Regions from separate parts of the Crocosphaera sp. UHCC 0190 genome, predicted to be linked through region 2. Evidence: predicted binding sites of a transcription regulator. Region 2 holds the regulator's gene; each other region holds the start of a gene.
The links. Region 2 encodes NtcA, which controls nitrogen genes in cyanobacteria. Its sites were predicted from a motif close to TTTGTANCNNNNGNTACAAA; they were not measured.
Positions count from the first base shown of each region.

Region 1 (4,217 bases), on a different contig from region 2:
ACTAAAATTAGCTTTCCTGGCAAAGCAAACTTGACTAAAATCAATTTCTTGAGTAAACTTTGCTTGTTTAGCTTCTAACTTTTGTAAAAAAAATGTTCTCCTAAAATCAGCTTTACCTGTAATTAAAGTATCATTAAGTTTGACCGGACTTCTTAACACAATTACTGAGGTTAGTATGTCCCCAGGATTTGAGGAAAACTGTTCATCTTCTGTTACTATTTTGGTTTCAATTTCTGTTAAAATTTGAGGTAGAGCTTCTGAGGAAAGAACCGTCGTTAATCCCAGACGACTGGTCATAAAATCCCCTTGAATCAACCCATGACTAAAATCTAAGCCAATAACCTTATCTGAACGATTGAGACGACTTTGTAATTGTTGATAAAATTGCTCTCGAAATTCTCTATTTTCTGGCGTTAAATCAATCACAAAATAACTGAGATCGATGGTCGATATTCCTTCTTGAATTTGGGGTGAATTAAGGCGTTCTTGAAGTAAATCTAGGGTCAGGGGAATGCGTTCAGCATCGGCAAAACTTGGAGAAGCAAAAATTAATAAAAATAACCATAAAATAAGTATAAAAAAACAATAGCGCAAAAAAAACACAAACCTTTTTAAATCACTTAATTAAGTACCGTATTAATCGCTGATTCCAGTTCTGTTTGACTTAAATCTGTGACAATAAAGACTTCTTGTACCGTTTTTCCCTGCCTAGCGATCGCCTTATAACCTCCTCGAATGGGAACGGATACCCGCAATTTTAAATGAGGAGAATGGCCCCTAGAACGACTAATCACACCAGGGGTAACTGTACGAATGCCAGTATATTTAATCAACTTTTCAAGAATCGGAATCAACCCATCAACATGAGTAGAATGGTTCCAAACTAACCGACCTTTATCTGGTTGGGTCATGATTTAAGCTTCCTCCAAAGGTGCCATCGTTAACCCTTCCCGTCGCAGTTGTTGGTGATAGAGTTCCGCTTGTTCTTGGGGCCCCACCCACACCGTTGCTAAACCTTGATAGTGAACTTGCTCAGTGAGTTCCCAAGCGCGTTCTTTCGTCATGGACGGGATATACTTCATTAGGCAGTTAGCCACGTGTTCAAAGGTATTAAAATCATCGTTGAGGACAATGACTTTATAATTAGGATAGGTCTTACGATCAACAACAGTAGAGCCTTTGGGGGTAGTCGAGGTAGAAGTGGCCATCCCTTTAGTTGTTGTGGATAGTCTCTTACTCATTAGTCTCAAGGGGAACGGAAATAGTTTGGATGGTGTTGGCATTATAATTCGTCTTCTAGTTTAACAATTTTTTCCAAATTTCCCTATCCCTTAAATGAACAAGCGATCGCCTAATGTAGAAAGGCGATCGCCCTGAACCGTTCAAAAACTGAACTTAGAGAGAGATTTCGCTAAATTCACGGGTCATGTGATCGAAAGGTTGATCAATAAAGGAAGTGTCTTCAATTCCCGCATCAGCGGCCATGGTTTTAATCATGTCCTTCATGATCTGAATACCCCGAACCGTTGGTCCAATGGGAACCCCCAAAGAATTATAGGTTTCCCGTAACCCTTGTAATACCCGTTCATCGAGGACACCGGGATCCCCTGCGACTAAAGCATAACTTGCATAGCGTAGATAATAGTCCATATCCCGTAAACAAGCCGAATAACGACGGGTAGTATAAGCATTACCCCCTGCACGAATTAACTCTGGAACTTCTTCAAAGAGTTGAAGGCCAGCCCCTTTGACAATATCAGCAGAATTCCCATTAATGAGGGCAGCAACTTGAATTCGGGCGTTTCCTGACTCAAAATAGGATTTGAGATTAGCGATCGCATCCCGATCTAAATAACGGCCTGTCTGATCGTAGTTTCTAATTAGGCTAGTAACGGCATCTCGCATTAAAGTTTTCTCCCAACGGCAATTTTTTTATGGCTTACCAGGAAGCCGAATGTTCCTTTTTATTTATAATCCCACAGGGATGAACCCCAAGCGAAATTGTCTAACAAAGTCGTCCTTTCTTTCGCAATCGTTAACTTTTTGATACACTTCTTTACAGAAAAGCCTAATTTCTGACCTTTTTATCGAGGCAGATCCAAAACTTAGTATTGTTTACAGATTTGATCCATAAAATCCGTATCCTGTTATACAAAACATCTGGTTAGCTATCTTTACCATCAGTGATTTGAGGCTAAATATATATTGACACTCGAAGGAGTCTTCCATGGCTGAAACGCCCCAAGAAGTCTTGAAAATGGTTCAAGACCAAGACATTAAGATCATTGACCTGAAATTCATTGATATGCCAGGAACCTGGCAACATTGCTCTTTCTATTACGATCAAATTGACGAAAATTCTTTTGTTGATGGTGTTGCCTTCGACGGTTCGAGTATTCGGGGTTGGAAAGCCATTAATGAATCTGATATGATGATGGTTCCCGATCCCAAAACCGCGTGGATCGACCCCTTTTATGAAGAACCCACCCTCAGTCTGATTTGTGGGATCAAAGAACCCCGCACGGGAGAATGGTATAGTCGTGACCCCCGTACCATTGCCAGTAAAGCCGTTGAATACCTGAGAAGCACTGGTCTGGGTGATACTGCTTTTATTGGTCCAGAAGCAGAATTTTTCATCTTTGATGACGTACGTTTTGACCAAACCGAAAACACAGGCTACTATTACGTCGATAGTGTAGAGGGACGCTGGAATACGGGACGGCAAGAAGAAGGCGGCAACTTGGGCTATAAACCTGGTTATAAGCAAGGTTATTTCCCTGTGGCCCCGACTGACACCAGCCAGGATATGCGGACAGAAATGCTGCTAACCATGGCTAAATGTGGGGTTCCCATTGAGAAACACCACCACGAAGTTGCCACCGGGGGACAAAATGAATTAGGGTTCCGCTTTGCGACTCTAGTGGAAGCGGCTGATTATTTGATGACTTACAAATATGTCATCAAAAACGTGGCTAAGAAGTATGGCAAAACCATCACCTTTATGCCCAAACCCCTGTTTAACGATAATGGCTCAGGAATGCACGTTCACCAGTCTATCTGGAAGGGTGGACAACCCCTATTCTGGGAGAAGGGTAATTACGCCGATTTAAGTAAAATGGCTTTAAATTACATCGGTGGCATTTTAAAACACGCCCCCGCTTTGTTAGGGTTAACCAACCCCACCACCAACTCCTATAAGCGTCTCGTACCTGGTTTTGAAGCCCCTGTTAACCTTGCTTATTCCCAAGGAAACCGTTCAGCTTCTGTTCGTATTCCTTTATCGGGCCCTAACCCCAAAGCAAAACGCTTAGAGTTCCGTTGTCCTGATGCAACCTGTAACCCCTATTTAGCCTTTGCAGCAATGTTGTGTGCGGGTATTGACGGCATTAAGAACGAAATTGATCCCGGAGAGTCTTTAGACGTAGATATCTACGATCTCAGCCCTGAAGAACTCAGTAAGATTCCTTCGACTCCTGGTTCCTTGGAACAAGCTTTAGAATGCTTAGAAAAGGATCATGGTTTCTTAACTGATACCGGAGTCTTTACCGAAGATTTCATCGAAAATTGGATTGAGTACAAACTGGATAATGAAGTTAACCCCATGCGGTTACGTCCTCATCCTTATGAATTTGCTCTTTACTATGATGTTTAGAGTTTAAATTATCATTCATTTTTGAAAATTGCCACCCTAAAGGTGGCGTTTTTTTTTGCAGTATTGTAATGAAGATGAAATTATTAAGGTGGGCATTGCCCACCCTACTAAATCTATTAAGGAATTAACTGAACGGGGAATCCTTGATCTCGCAGCACTTCCGCTGTTCCCCGACCCGGTTGATAATTGTAACCCCACTGACCATTGTCATGAAGAATTTGAGGGGTTAATAAGACAATCACCTCAGTCCGTTGGCTGGTATCCGTTTGACTTCTGAATAGGGCCCCAACAACCGGAAGATCTCCCAATAAAGGAACCTTATTAGTAACAGTTTGATCTGCTTCACTAATGATCCCTGATAGGATTAGAGTCTGGCCATCCCGTAAACGAATCAACCCAGAGGTCAATTCTCGGCGATTTAACAGGAATAAGTTATTGGTACCCCCATCACTCCCACTATCAAACTGCTGAACATCTCCAACAGAAGCAATAGTAGGACTCACCGTTAAACTGATATAGCCATTATCATCAATTTTATCAACGTTAATGGTTAAGGTTAGACCCG
Region 1 is NZ_JAYGHP010000008.1:143,204-147,420, reverse strand. Features, by position in the region: gene VB715_RS13245 (pentapeptide repeat-containing protein) at 1-603, opposite strand, end outside; gene VB715_RS13240 (DUF2103 domain-containing protein) at 621-911, opposite strand; gene clpS (ATP-dependent Clp protease adapter ClpS) at 915-1,208, opposite strand; gene apcB (allophycocyanin subunit beta) at 1,396-1,905, opposite strand; gene glnA (type I glutamate--ammonia ligase) at 2,228-3,652, shown strand; gene VB715_RS13220 (hypothetical protein) at 3,769-4,217, opposite strand, start outside.
Region 1: a site for NtcA is predicted at 2,137-2,156, ahead of glnA (type I glutamate--ammonia ligase). Genes of this name have one in related genera too.

Region 2 (4,217 bases):
CATCTCCTACTTGAATATTACCAATGACTCCTGCACGACGAGCGCGAAATTGAGTTGCAGCTAACAATAAATCAAGTCTTTTTTGCACATTTTCTTCCGTTAATGCTAAAGAATCTATGGAAACAGTGGCAATAGTTTCTCCTTCACTAAAAATCTTTTGATTGAGAACAACATCAGCAAAGACACGCACTTCTTTTTCCCCTTTAACATAATTACCCGCCGAAATAATTCTCACAACATATTCTTTACCATCTTGTAATTGGTTAATCAATTGTTCTACTTGTGCTTGGGTAATTTGGACTACTCTTTCATCGGGTTTAATTTCCTCTTTTCCTACTAATTGAATCGCCGTTCTATTGGCTTGTCTGAGGAGTTCATCAACCACTTGATTACCTGCTTTGGGGACGACAATACGCACTGCACCAATGGCTAAAACTTGACCACGAACAATGGCAATTTGTCTTTCTCTTAAATCTTGATAATTTTGATAATATTGTTCTAAGATTTCTACTTGTTTTTGTAAATAAGCGGATTCTCTTTCTAACTGTTCTAATTGAGATTCTCTATTTTTGAGGACAATATCTTTTTGATTAATAGCTTGATCAAGTTCAACAATTTTAGTATCTCGGTTATCAATTTCTGTTTGGAGGGTACTTTGTTGCTTCTCTAAACTTTGGAGACGGGTTTCTAAATTTTTGAGGCGGGTTTGTCGTTCATTTAAAATGCGGGTTTGGGAAGCAATTTGAGACTTTCCTTGTTTGAGTGCTTCATCTCGTTTGCGGACTTCTACTTGTAAGCTTTTAATTTCTTGATCGAGTTCAATTTTATTTTGTTGTAGGGCTTGTTTTTCCTTAAGCAAAGTTGTAATATCTGTCCGTAATTTTAGGGCTTGATCTGAAACAGATTTGAGTTGTTTTCTCGCTTTTGCAAAATTTTGGTTAGTTGAGTTTAATTTTTTTTGGACAGTATTTTGTTCCGTTTTTGCTTGTTGTAATTTTTGTTGAATATCCTTTTTATCAATGGCAAACCGTTCTAAATCAGCTTTAGCAACCCGTAATTGTTTTTGAATTTCATCGAGTTCAAATAATCCTTCTCTGAGAGATTTACTAAAGGTTAATAAAATCCCAAAGGTAGAAGCGGCGATCAGGGTTCCGGTTAAGACAGTAACAACAATCGCCGTTTGTTTCGGACGAAGATTACCAATGGTTAGTCGAGCTTTGCCAACTTTGGTGCCTAAGCGATCGCCCAATGCCGCGATTAAGCCTCCTAAGATTAAAACGGCCGCAATTAGGATATAAGCACTGGTCATTCGCTTTTAACATTGAGAAGAATGTTAGGTAAATTGCTGACTAAGGACAACAGGATTATGAACGGTGATTTTTTTCTTATGAATAGAAATCATTTCTTCCTGACGTAAATCTCCCAACAAACGAGTGACAGTCACACGGGTAGATCCAATGGCCTCAGCGATCGCTTGATGAGACAATTTTAAGTCAATACGAATCCCTTCAGGAGTCGGTACACCAAAGTCCCGACATAAAATTAACAGAAAACTGACCAAACGGGAACCCATATCACGGTGAGCGAGGGTTTCAATCATCATTTCTGTTTGTAAAATCCGAGAAGACAGCCCCTGAAGCATCAAAATCGATAAATCTGGATTATTTTTTAGGGCCTGCTCTACTTGTTCAATGGGGGCAGACAATAATTCTACCGGGGTAAAGGCCACTGCATGATAAAAGCGATCTGAGCGTTGGCCGGTAATTAGGGAAAGTACCCCAAAAACACTATTTTCTCTCAATAAGGCCACGGTAATTTCTTCCCCTGCTTCGTAGACACGGGAGAGTTTGACCGCACCTTTAAGCAAAAAGTAAACTCTCTCGGCGGGATCACCAGGGAAAAAGATCGTTTTCCCCCGTTCAAAGGGTTCTACGACAGGGGGATAGGGGCCGCCACCAATGCGGCGAAAAACGGCTGCTAGAGGTTTATCCTGTGGTACAGATATTTCCATCACACTTTAATATAACACCGGAAAAATAAGGGGTTTGAAAACACCAAGGGGTGATATGGCAGAAGTCGTAGGGACGCAAGGCCTTGCGCCCGTACAGAAGTCAGAAGTAAAACCTTTATAGTTAATGGTTTTAAAACCTGTATATGGTACCTCATCCAACTGCACACCGCTATAAGTTCATGATAGAAACAACACTTTAACGTATCTTCAAGGGTTTTTGCTACGTTTTGCTTCACAATGTTCCTATTGGGATAATAGATCCCTCGTTATGTCAATGATTATAGCCACCCATCTTCCATAATGGGGGCGTAATGCTTAGAAAACTTGTCCAATTGTCCAGAAGACTATGTTAGATTTAACCGGAAAGAACGCGCTCGTTACAGGAATTGCCAATAATCGCTCGATCGCTTGGGGAATTGCTCAACAACTCCATAAAGCGGGGGCTAACCTCGGTGTTACCTATTTACCCGATGAAAAAGGACGTTTTGAAAAGAAAGTCAGAGATGTGGTTGAACCCCTTAACCCCTCGATTTTTGTGCCTTGTAATGTCCAAGATGAGGCCCAGGTGGCTGAAACTTTCCAAGCAGTGGCCGATACTTGGGGAAAGTTAGATATTTTAATCCATTGTTTGGCTTTTGCAGATAAGGAAGGGTTAGGGGGCGACTTTAGTGGAGTTTCCCGTGAAGCTTTTAGTCAGTCTCTGGAAATTAGTACCTTTTCTTTGGCTAATATGGCTAAATATGCTAAACCTTTGATGAGCTCAGGGGGCAGTATTGTCACTTTGACTTATGTAGGGGGCGTAAAGGTCATCCCTAATTATAATTTGATGGGAGTGGCTAAAGCGGGTTTAGAGATGAGTGTGCGCTATTTAGCGGCGGAATTAGGCCCTAATAATATTCGGGTGAATGGTATTTCTGCGGGCCCTATTCGTACTTTAGCTTCTTCTGCGGTAGGGGGCATTTTAGATATGATGCGTCATGTGGAAAATGTGGCCCCTTTGAAACGCACGGTAACTCAATTAGAAGTAGGAAATACCGCCGCTTTTTTGTGTAGTGAATTGGCTAGTGGGATCACTGGACAAATCATTTATGTGGATGCAGGTTACGAAATTATGGGAATGTAAAAGCCTTGATTTTTATGTAGGGGCAAAGGGAATTTTGCCCCTACAGATAATTAATAATAATTAAACGATTGGTTGGGGTTTATGCGCTACTGCCCAAAGGTCTAAATTTTTGCTCTCTACCTTAACGTTTTCAAATCCACAATTAATGAACTTCTGTTGCAGGGTGGCCACAGTAAAACCTGTTCTATGAGCCATAAAATAGTTACCACGGGCAATAGATGCCCCAAACCCAAAGCAAATATCTAGGGCAGAAATTGGCCCCGCAGGAGACTGATAAATGGGTTCTTCTAATTTTCCTTGGGCAATGTAAGCGGCGGCTTTTTGTAAGTCTGGCATGGTAGCTAACACAAACCCCCCTGGTTTCAATATGCGTAAAAATTCTTTAAAAGCAATCGGAACTTCATGGGCATAGAGATGTTCTATATTGTGGGATGTCCAGATCGCATCAACGGCATTATCGGGAATTTGGGGCATAGAAATAATATTAGCAATAAGATCAGGTTGTACCGCCGGGTTGAGATCTACTCGTAATTCTTTCCATTCTTGGCCGTGAAAGGTTGAATGCAGTTTTTCGATTCTTTTTGGCCCACAACCGACATGGAGAACATATTTATAGTTGGGATCAAAGGTGATAATGGAATTTTGTAATTGGTTCATAGTTGTTTATTTAAAGGTTTTTGGGTTTTGGTTAAAATATCCTGTAGGGGCGAATTGCGTTCGCCCTTATCCAATATAATGGGAATCAGCGCAATTTGGGCCCAAATTGCGCCCCTACGGTTTCGGGTTAAAATATCTGTCGGCTCAACCGCGTTCGCCCTTATCCAATATAATGGGAATCAGCGCAATTTGGGCCCACGCGATGCGCCCCTAGGTTTCGGGTTAAAATATCTGTCGGCTCAACCGCGTTCGCCCTTATCCAATATAATGGGAATCAGCGCAATTTGGGCCCACGCGATGCGCCCCTAGGTTTCGGGTTAAAATATCTGTCGGCTCAACCGCGTTCGCCCTTATCCAATATAATGGGAATCAGCGCAATTTGGGCCCACGCGATGCGCCCCTAGGTTTCGGGTTAAAATATCTGTC
Region 2 is NZ_JAYGHP010000010.1:10-4,226, reverse strand. Features, by position in the region: gene VB715_RS14455 (DUF3084 domain-containing protein) at 1-1,309, opposite strand, end outside; gene ntcA (global nitrogen regulator NtcA) at 1,334-2,011, opposite strand; gene fabI (enoyl-ACP reductase FabI) at 2,358-3,134, shown strand; gene VB715_RS14440 (class I SAM-dependent methyltransferase) at 3,195-3,791, opposite strand; gene VB715_RS14435 (hypothetical protein) at 3,870-4,100, shown strand.

Region 3 (4,217 bases), on a different contig from region 2:
CCCCCAATTACCACCATTAAATCTAACTTTTCTTCCACCAAAGTTAACATGGCATCTTGACGTTCTTGAGTCGCATCACAGATCGTATTAAAACTCATAAAATGCTCATTTAAGGTGATTGGCCCGTACTTTTTCAGCATGGTACTTTCAAACAGTTTACCGATTTGTTCGGTTTCACTTTTCAGCATAGTTGTTTGATTGGCAATACCTAAACGTTGCAGATCTCGATCTGGATCAAATCCTTCTGAATAAGCATTTTTAAACTTCTCTAAAAATTCGGTTTTATCACCCCCATTAAGGATATAATCAGCGACATATTGAGCTTCTTTGAGATTTAAAACCACTAAATAAGTCCCGGCAAACGAGCTAGTGGCAACGGTTTCTTCATGACGATATTTGCCATGAATAATCGAAGTGTAATCTTTTTTCTTATGCTTTTCTACGGAATTCCATACTTTAGAAACCCAAGGACAAGTGGTATCAACAATGGTGCAACCCTTATCATTTAATAATTGCATTTCCGTGACGCTTGCGCCAAAGGCCGGTAAAATAACCACATCTCCCGCTTCTACGACTGAGAAATCTTTGTCACCTTCAATCACCTGAATAAACCCCACATTCATCTCCTGTAACCGTTGATTAACCGAAGGATTATGAATAATTTCATTGGTGATCCAAATACGTTCTTTGGGGAAATGTTGACGGGTTTCATAGGCCATAGCGACAGCCCTTTCTACCCCCCAACAAAAACCAAAGGCTTCTGCTAAACGAATGGTCACATCTCCCTGTTGCCATTGATAGTTATTTTGACGGATTTGTTGAATTAGAGAACTTTGATACTCTGTATTCATGACCTCCATCACTTCAGTGGTGTGGCCAAACCCTTTACGGTGATAGTGTTCAGACTGTTGTAGAGAGCGTTTAAAAGCTTTGGTATCCATTATGATTTGACGAGATCAATTATTAATAATTAATTATCAGTTATACCTTATCAATCAGCAAATCATCACAACAAAAAAAGCCTGCGATCGCAGGCTTCAAGTCTTGATGGGTAAAAACTTACATCTTTGCGCCCGTAGACAGATCAGACTCATTGACACTGCTAGAACCCATACCAGCAAAGCCATCAGGTTCTTTGACAAACCCATGATAAGCTTCCATGCCATGTTCACCGATATCCAAGCCAAGAATCTCTTCTTCACGGCTGACACGAATACCTAGGGTTGATTTGAGGACAGTCCACACAGCCACACTAAAGACAAGAGTAAACAGTCCAATGGCAACGATACCAATAATTTGATTAATCAGTTGACCAATGCCACCACCGTAGAAAAGTCCAACCTCTGTATTAAATAAGCCAACGGCAAAGGTTCCCCAAATACCATTAACTAAATGAACGGAGATCGCCCCCACCGGGTCATCAATTTTGAGAACCCCATCAATGAAACCGACAGCATAGACAACCAAGACACCTGCAACAGCACCAATGATTACCGCACCCCAGTAAGATACGCCCTCACAACCAGCCGTAATGCCCACTAACCCCGCTAAGATACCATTGATGACCATAGAAAGGTCAGGTTTTTTATCTTTAGCCCAAGAGACAAACAGGGCGACAATGCCCCCCATGGCCCCCGCTAAGTTGGTGGTAACGGCAATGTAAGGAACATGACTATCCGCCGCCAATTGAGAACCAGGGTTAAAACCAAACCAACCGATCCAAAGAATGAGACAGCCCAAGGTAGCAATACTCATATTATGGCCAGGAATGGCTTGGGGACGACCATCTACATATTTACCCATTCTCGGGCCAAGAACGGCGGCCCCCACTAAAGCGGCCCAACCGCCAACGGAGTGAACCACGCTAGATCCGGCAAAGTCCTTAAACCCTAGGCTTCCTAACCAACCGCCACCCCAAACCCAGTGGCCAGTGATGGGGTAGGCAATGCCCACTAAGATCAGACTAAAGACTAAAAAGTCAACAAACTTAATCCGTTCAGCCACTGCACCGGAAACAATGGTGGCCGCAGTTCCCGCAAAAGCGACTTGGAAGAGGAAAAAGACTGAAATGGGCAGTCCGACGGGAAAGGGCGTGAGGTTGTAAGTAGCAGGATCTTGACTACCCAAAAACCAACCGCCACTGCCAATAATGGCATTAGTTCCCCCAAACATCAAAGAAAAACCAATGGCCCAATAAGCAATGGTGGCCAAAGCAAAAACAATCAGGTTTTTAGTAAGGATATTAACAGCATTTTTCTGGCGACAGAAGCCTGTTTCGAGCATTCCGAAGCCCGCATTCATGAAAATAACGAGAATGGCAGCAATCAACACCCAGATAGCATTTAAGGTTCCCTGGAGTTGTATAATTGCTTCGGGTGTAGCTTCTGTAATTTCTAGGATCTTAATTTCTGCATTCTGAGCCACCACTGCCTTATTCCAAACAATGGTAATAATGGCCGCTAAAGGAATGCAAGCGAGCCAAAAGCCTGAAAAAGAGCGGGCAATCACGCGAAACGGTTGCCAATAGGGTGCGTCCCACAAACCGTGAGGAACGTCTTTTTTTGTTCTTGTTGATATCATTTTTAAGAGGTTAAGTCATTAATTGAAACATCATGAACTTTGGGATTGACTGACTTTTGACCTTAAACATGATTTAAGGAGCCATTTCCCTCAGTCTTAATCTATGAACTCTACAGATAATAACGAAATTTCGTCAAGCTCACCTAAGGATTTTCACTTATAATTGGGATTCTAGAAGTTTCTGTGCAAAAGTTGACAAATTTTAAGATTTTCTTCTGTATCCTTGAATACATCTATGAACTCAGAATCCTTTGATCAAAAGATGATGCAGCGTTGCTTAGAGTTAGCGCGTCAAGCTTTGGGCTGCACCTCTCCTAATCCCCTGGTAGGATCACTAATTGTTAAAGATGGGGAAATTGTGGGAGAAGGATGTCACCCGAAAGCAGGAGAACCCCACGCCGAAATTTTTGCCCTCAGAGATGCGGGGGAAAATGCCGCAGGAGCAACCGTTTACGTCAATTTAGAACCCTGTAACCATCATGGACGAACACCACCCTGTACAGAGGCTTTAATCGCCGCTAAGGTGGCTAAAGTGGTGGTGGGTATGGTTGATCCTAATCCCTTGGTATCAGGGAAAGGTATTGAAAAATTGAGAGAGGCCGGTATTGAGGTAATTGTTGGGGTGGAAGAAGGGGCTTGTCGTCGTTTAAATGAGGCGTTTATCCACCGTATTATTCATCAGCAGCCTTTTGGGATCTTAAAATATGCCATGACTCTTGATGGGAAAATTGCCACTACTACAGGCCATAGTGCTTGGGTAACTGGGGCGGCCTCTCGTCAGATAGTACATCAAATTCGGGCCGCTTGTGATGCGGTAATTGTGGGGGGAAATACAGTAAGACGGGATAATCCTCAATTAACTACTCATCAGGTAACAGGGGTTAACCCGTTGCGGGTGGTGATGAGTCGTAACCTTCATTTACCGACTGAGGCCAACCTCTGGAATATTGATGTTGCACCCACCTTGGTGTTTACAGAATGGGGTAAAAATCCGACCTTACAAGAAACATTACGGCAAAAAGGCGTGGAAGTGATCGAATTATCTCCTTTGTCCCCGTCTCAGGTGATGGATGTCCTTTATGAGCGAGAATTATCCAGTGTTTTGTGGGAATGTGGGGGCATTTTGGCCGCAGAAGCGATCGCGGATGGGGTGATTCAAAAAATTATGGCCTTTATTGCCCCTAAAATTATTGGTGGGGTTTCTGCTGCTTCTCCTGTGGGTAATTTGGGTTTGGAAAAAATGACTGATGCTTTACAGTTAAAAGAGGTCAGTTTTCGTCAAGTTGATGAAGATATTTTGATTGAAGGATATTTAGCAAACCGTTAAACTTTGGAAAATACTCCAAGGTTAACTACAATATAAAATACCTTAAACCTCTTTGATTGATTATTAATGATCACAGCGATCGCCTCACAACTGGAATCCTTGTTAGACTCCTCTTATATTGTTCCTTGGGAAATGGTAGACGTATTTTGGAAAGAGCGGGTAAAAGCTACGATTTATGATGATCATTATCCAAAATACTTAATCACCCCTCCTGATCTTGAAACTCTCTGTAAAATTGTTCAATTAGCCAGTCAAAATCAATGGTCAATGCTTCCCTGTGGTAACGGCAGTAAACTAAATTGGGGTGGTT
Region 3 is NZ_JAYGHP010000007.1:112,385-116,601, reverse strand. Features, by position in the region: gene VB715_RS12110 (4-hydroxy-3-methylbut-2-enyl diphosphate reductase) at 1-941, opposite strand, end outside; gene VB715_RS12105 (ammonium transporter) at 1,060-2,580, opposite strand; gene ribD (bifunctional diaminohydroxyphosphoribosylaminopyrimidine deaminase/5-amino-6-(5-phosphoribosylamino)uracil reductase RibD) at 2,816-3,907, shown strand; gene VB715_RS12095 (FAD-binding oxidoreductase) at 3,974-4,217, shown strand, end outside.
Region 3: a site for NtcA is predicted at 2,795-2,814, ahead of VB715_RS12105 (ammonium transporter). Genes of this name have one in related genera too.

Region 4 (4,217 bases), on a different contig from region 2:
TTTCAGCACTCTCCCTGGGTCTGGCTTTAACCCTTGTCACTACGGTTAAAGCCCAAGCATTAGACATCATTTTAGATCTAGGTTATAGCCTCACGGATACAACGGGAACAGAAAATGACCCGAATAGTGTTTTCACCTTCGGCATTGAGTTTACACCATCAGAAAATTTATTAATAGGCGGTTTAGGTGTATACGTTAAAGGAGGCGGCAGCAGTTTTCCCCAGGATGATGTTGATGTGGCCCGTTCCGTTGGGTTATGGCAAGTTAGTTCAGGCACTCTATTAGGGCAAGTTACCGTCAACCCAGGAAAAGATATTTGTCAAGATGATTTCTGCTTTGCCCGTCTCAATACCCCGATTAATATAATCAAAGATTTTGACTATCGAGTGGGAGTCTTTTATGAAGATAGTCAAATTGGAGATAAGTTATTGGGTTTCACTCCAAGTCAAATCAGTTTCGATTCTCGACTCACTTTAAATACAACAAGCACCTTTTACAATGATGCTACAACCTTAGCTTATCCTGAATTTGAAGATGATACATCATTTAGGGCCAGTGCCAATGTTGTCATTGGCCAAATCCCCCTACCGACAGAAATACCTGAACCTCAGTCCATAGCAGCGTTATTTTTGTTAGGGTTCGGTGCTTTACTCTCGAAGAAACTATAACTTAACATTCTTCGGCCAAAGGCAGCCAAATAATAAAGGTTGTTCCTCGGTTTCTTACTTGATTTGTCGGACTTAATAATTCAATTATTCCCCCCATCAGAGCCATTAATTCTTGAACAATGGCAAGTCCTAACCCCGTTCCTGGTATCTCCCCCTCAGCTTGTATCCCTCGATAATGTCGCTCAAAAATATGAGCTTGATCTTTTAAAGGAATGCCATAACCTGTATCTTCAATGGCAATGCCTTGATATATTTTTTCCCCTTCAACCCTCGATAATCCCAGCTTAATCTTCACTTGGCCAGGTTTTGGGGTATATTTAATCCCATTATCGATTAAGTTACTCAAAACTTCCCGTAGGGCCGAATCATTGCCCCAAACAGGGTGTAACTTCCCCACAATTTCTGATTGCACCTTAATTCCCTTCTCTTGAGCAATTGATTGGGCAGAAATAAGAATCGGTTCTAATATCTCCTGCAGCTTGATCTTTTTTAAGTTCATCCCTGTACTGGGTAAGGAAAGGGGCTGAGTATCAACAGAAGGGATACAATCTGTATTCAGGGTAATGAGATCCCTCTTGGTTGCGATCACTGCTTGATTTGTCTCAAATTCTTGGATTAATTCTTCTAAATGTTCGCTCTCTCTCACCATGTTCTCTATAATGGCGCGATTTTTGTCATTAGAGGTAAACCGCTTTAACAGTAGCTTCCCAAAAATCCGTAAGGCAGTAATGGGGTTACGAATCTGATGAAACAAATCATCGAGGCGATCATGTTCTTGTCGTTGCTGAATCTGTTGTTGTGTTAATTGTTGTTGATACCATCCTTGACGTTGATCTAAAAGACGTGCAATAGCCAAAGTTCTGGTTATTTTCTCGATTTGAGTCAACTCTTGTGGTTTCCAAGGCTTATTTTTCCGTCGAGTTACTAGCAAACCCACCATCATCTCTTGATGAATTAAGGGTAACACCAGTTGATAAGCCTCTGGACTATAGGGATTTTCAGCCCATTTCTTGGGTTTGCTCTCTCGGTTAGGAGGCAATGATTGGGAAATCTGAGAAAATTTAACTATTGGTAACGAAATCGAAGGAACAGACCCTGGCCAGTTCTCTGGTAAAGTAATTGAGGGAGTCTCCTCTGTTTGAATGGTGTCCGTTGGTGGATAAACCACAATGGGAATGAGATCCATTTGTTGACCCTCTTGCTCCGCCGTCAAATACACCGCACTCCAGTCTGCTTCTAGAGTTTGGTGCAACAAAGTGACCTGGGATTGACACAAGGTGATAAAGTCTTGACTAGGGGAAGGAACGCTCGCTGTCGAAGAAAACATAAGAATTGAACATCTTTTTATTGACTTTTGTTAAGAAAATAAAACTTTTGTAACAGTAAAATTACCTATAGATTTTGCCGATTTGCCAAAAATGCGGTTATAGCGGGAGTTCTCAAGATTATGAAAATTCACAACTTGGGGAGAGACACTTGATTTTTTGATATGAACCGGATATAATTGGCTCGGCTTTTGTAACTATGATTACAGTGTGTAGCCGAAATAGGAGGTAAAAGGGTTGGCCAGAAAACGCAAGCGTAAGAGTCGTCGTCGCCAAGAAGGGCGCAAAATTCTCGAACTTGTACCCCAGTATAATATTGAAAGCGGCGAGGATAAACCCGTAACCGCCGCCAGAAAATACATTCATGAAATAGGGATACAGCCCCCGGCTTTGTTAATTGTAAAACGAAACGAACACACCACCGACAGATATTTTTGGGCAGAAAAGGGTTTGTTCGGCGCCCAATATGTTGAAGAGAATCATTTCCTCTTCCCAAGTTTGAGAGAATTTCAGCCCCCAGTTCCGAGCAAAATTCCTGCCGTAGCTGGTTGATGACTACTCTAACAAGTTGCAGTCCCCCCAATTCCACGTTGGGGGGTTTCTGCGTTTAATGATTATACCTCAACTGATGGGTCTTAAAGCAAGTGCTTGTTGTAGTTGAATTAATTCATCGCGGTGGGCGATAACTGTGACGACACTACATTCCCCTAAAGCTGAGTCTGGAGTATTTTCCAGGGTTAGACAGATCTTTTCCCGTCGGCCAGCCTTTTTCCAATAAAAAACGCCAGCTAGGGGCGACAATAGCCCGATACCCAAAAATAAAGGGGTCAAGGGAGGATAAATAAAACATAAAACGAATCCCAAGCAGAGGAGTCCCACCGCCGCTAGGATACTCAAAAAAATGGCTAAAAACCAACTGGGACGCACAAACCCTTCAAATGTCATGGTTTCCTCTTGAGGATCTACGGCAGTCAAGTCATAGGCCCGTTGGGTAAAATAGGTTTGTAACTGCTCCAAAAGAGAGATTTTAGGCAATTGTGCCATTAATTTAACTTGTTGAGTCCGATCTTTGACAGAGGCGCGAATAAAGAAAAATAAGCCAACCATCAATAAAAGTGTCAAAAAAAACGTTGAGCTAAGAATAGGAGCATTCACAGGGGTTTTCTTTAGGGCTGTTAAACTTGAATATTGTAGCTTTTATTAACTTATTCTGCCCATTGACGTAACAAATTAGCATGGGTTTTAGCCAGTAAATCAAATTCCATTGTCTTTCCCTCTTTCGCAAAAATAGCACGACGTACCGTATCAATATCAAACAAAATTTCTCGTTTGATCGGATCTCGGATTAAACTCTGAATCCATCCTACTACAACTAATCTGCTGCCTGTGATCACAGGTTCAACCCGATGTAAAAACGAGGCAGGATAGAGCAGAATTGAGCCTGGGGCTAGTTTATAACTCAGATCTCCTTCCGGTTTTTCAATGACTAATTCTCCCCCCTCATAGCGATCGGGAGAACTAAGAAATAAGGTAAAAGAAACATCAGAACGAAAAAATTGTTGACCCCCCATCAAAGCATTGTCTGTATGACTGCCATAGGCCATTCCCACTTCATAACGGCTAAATCGTAGGGAGTGGATGTATTTAGGGTTAATAGCCAGTTTAAACAACAAATGACGGCTCAGGGCATTGATCACTAAATTTTGTAACTCAGCCGCTTGAGGTGCCGTTTTCTCAAGTTGGGTATTCTGTTTCACTAATTGAGCGTGCCATCCCGCCGTGGTTTTACCATCCACAAAATTCCCTTGGGATAACCCGTCAATCAACCTTTGGAGTTCTTTGGGAGTGAGAATGGCATCAATGGTCAAAATCATCTCAAATTGTAGTGTTTAGGGTTTATCATTACCTATTATCCCAAAGAGTAGGGGATTTCATAAGATAAATTTATTGGTAATTTTAGGAACTTCTATTTAGAATGTAGGCTTTAGGCAAGATTACTTGAGGAAAATGGTAATGAACTTCAAAGCTGTTCAATTGTTGATTGCTCTTGGTTTAATGACAACCCTAGGTGCTTGTGGCGGTGGTGGCGAAAAACCTGCTGATTCAGGTACAACAGGAGAAACGACTGAACAAGCGGCTCCTGATGGTGCTGCTTCCCCTGAAGCCCCTGCTTCCCCTAATTAAATGATTAAAACGTCTGCTTAAAACTTAAGCATTAAACAAG
Region 4 is NZ_JAYGHP010000001.1:150,356-154,572, forward strand. Features, by position in the region: gene VB715_RS00770 (hypothetical protein) at 1-668, shown strand, start outside; gene VB715_RS00775 (GAF domain-containing sensor histidine kinase) at 670-1,995, opposite strand; gene VB715_RS00780 (DUF3155 domain-containing protein) at 2,231-2,545, shown strand; gene VB715_RS00785 (cofactor assembly of complex C subunit B) at 2,615-3,148, opposite strand; gene VB715_RS00790 (Fe2+-dependent dioxygenase) at 3,199-3,867, opposite strand; gene VB715_RS00795 (hypothetical protein) at 4,007-4,177, shown strand.
Region 4: a site for NtcA is predicted at 2,184-2,203, ahead of VB715_RS00780 (DUF3155 domain-containing protein). Genes of this name have one in related genera too.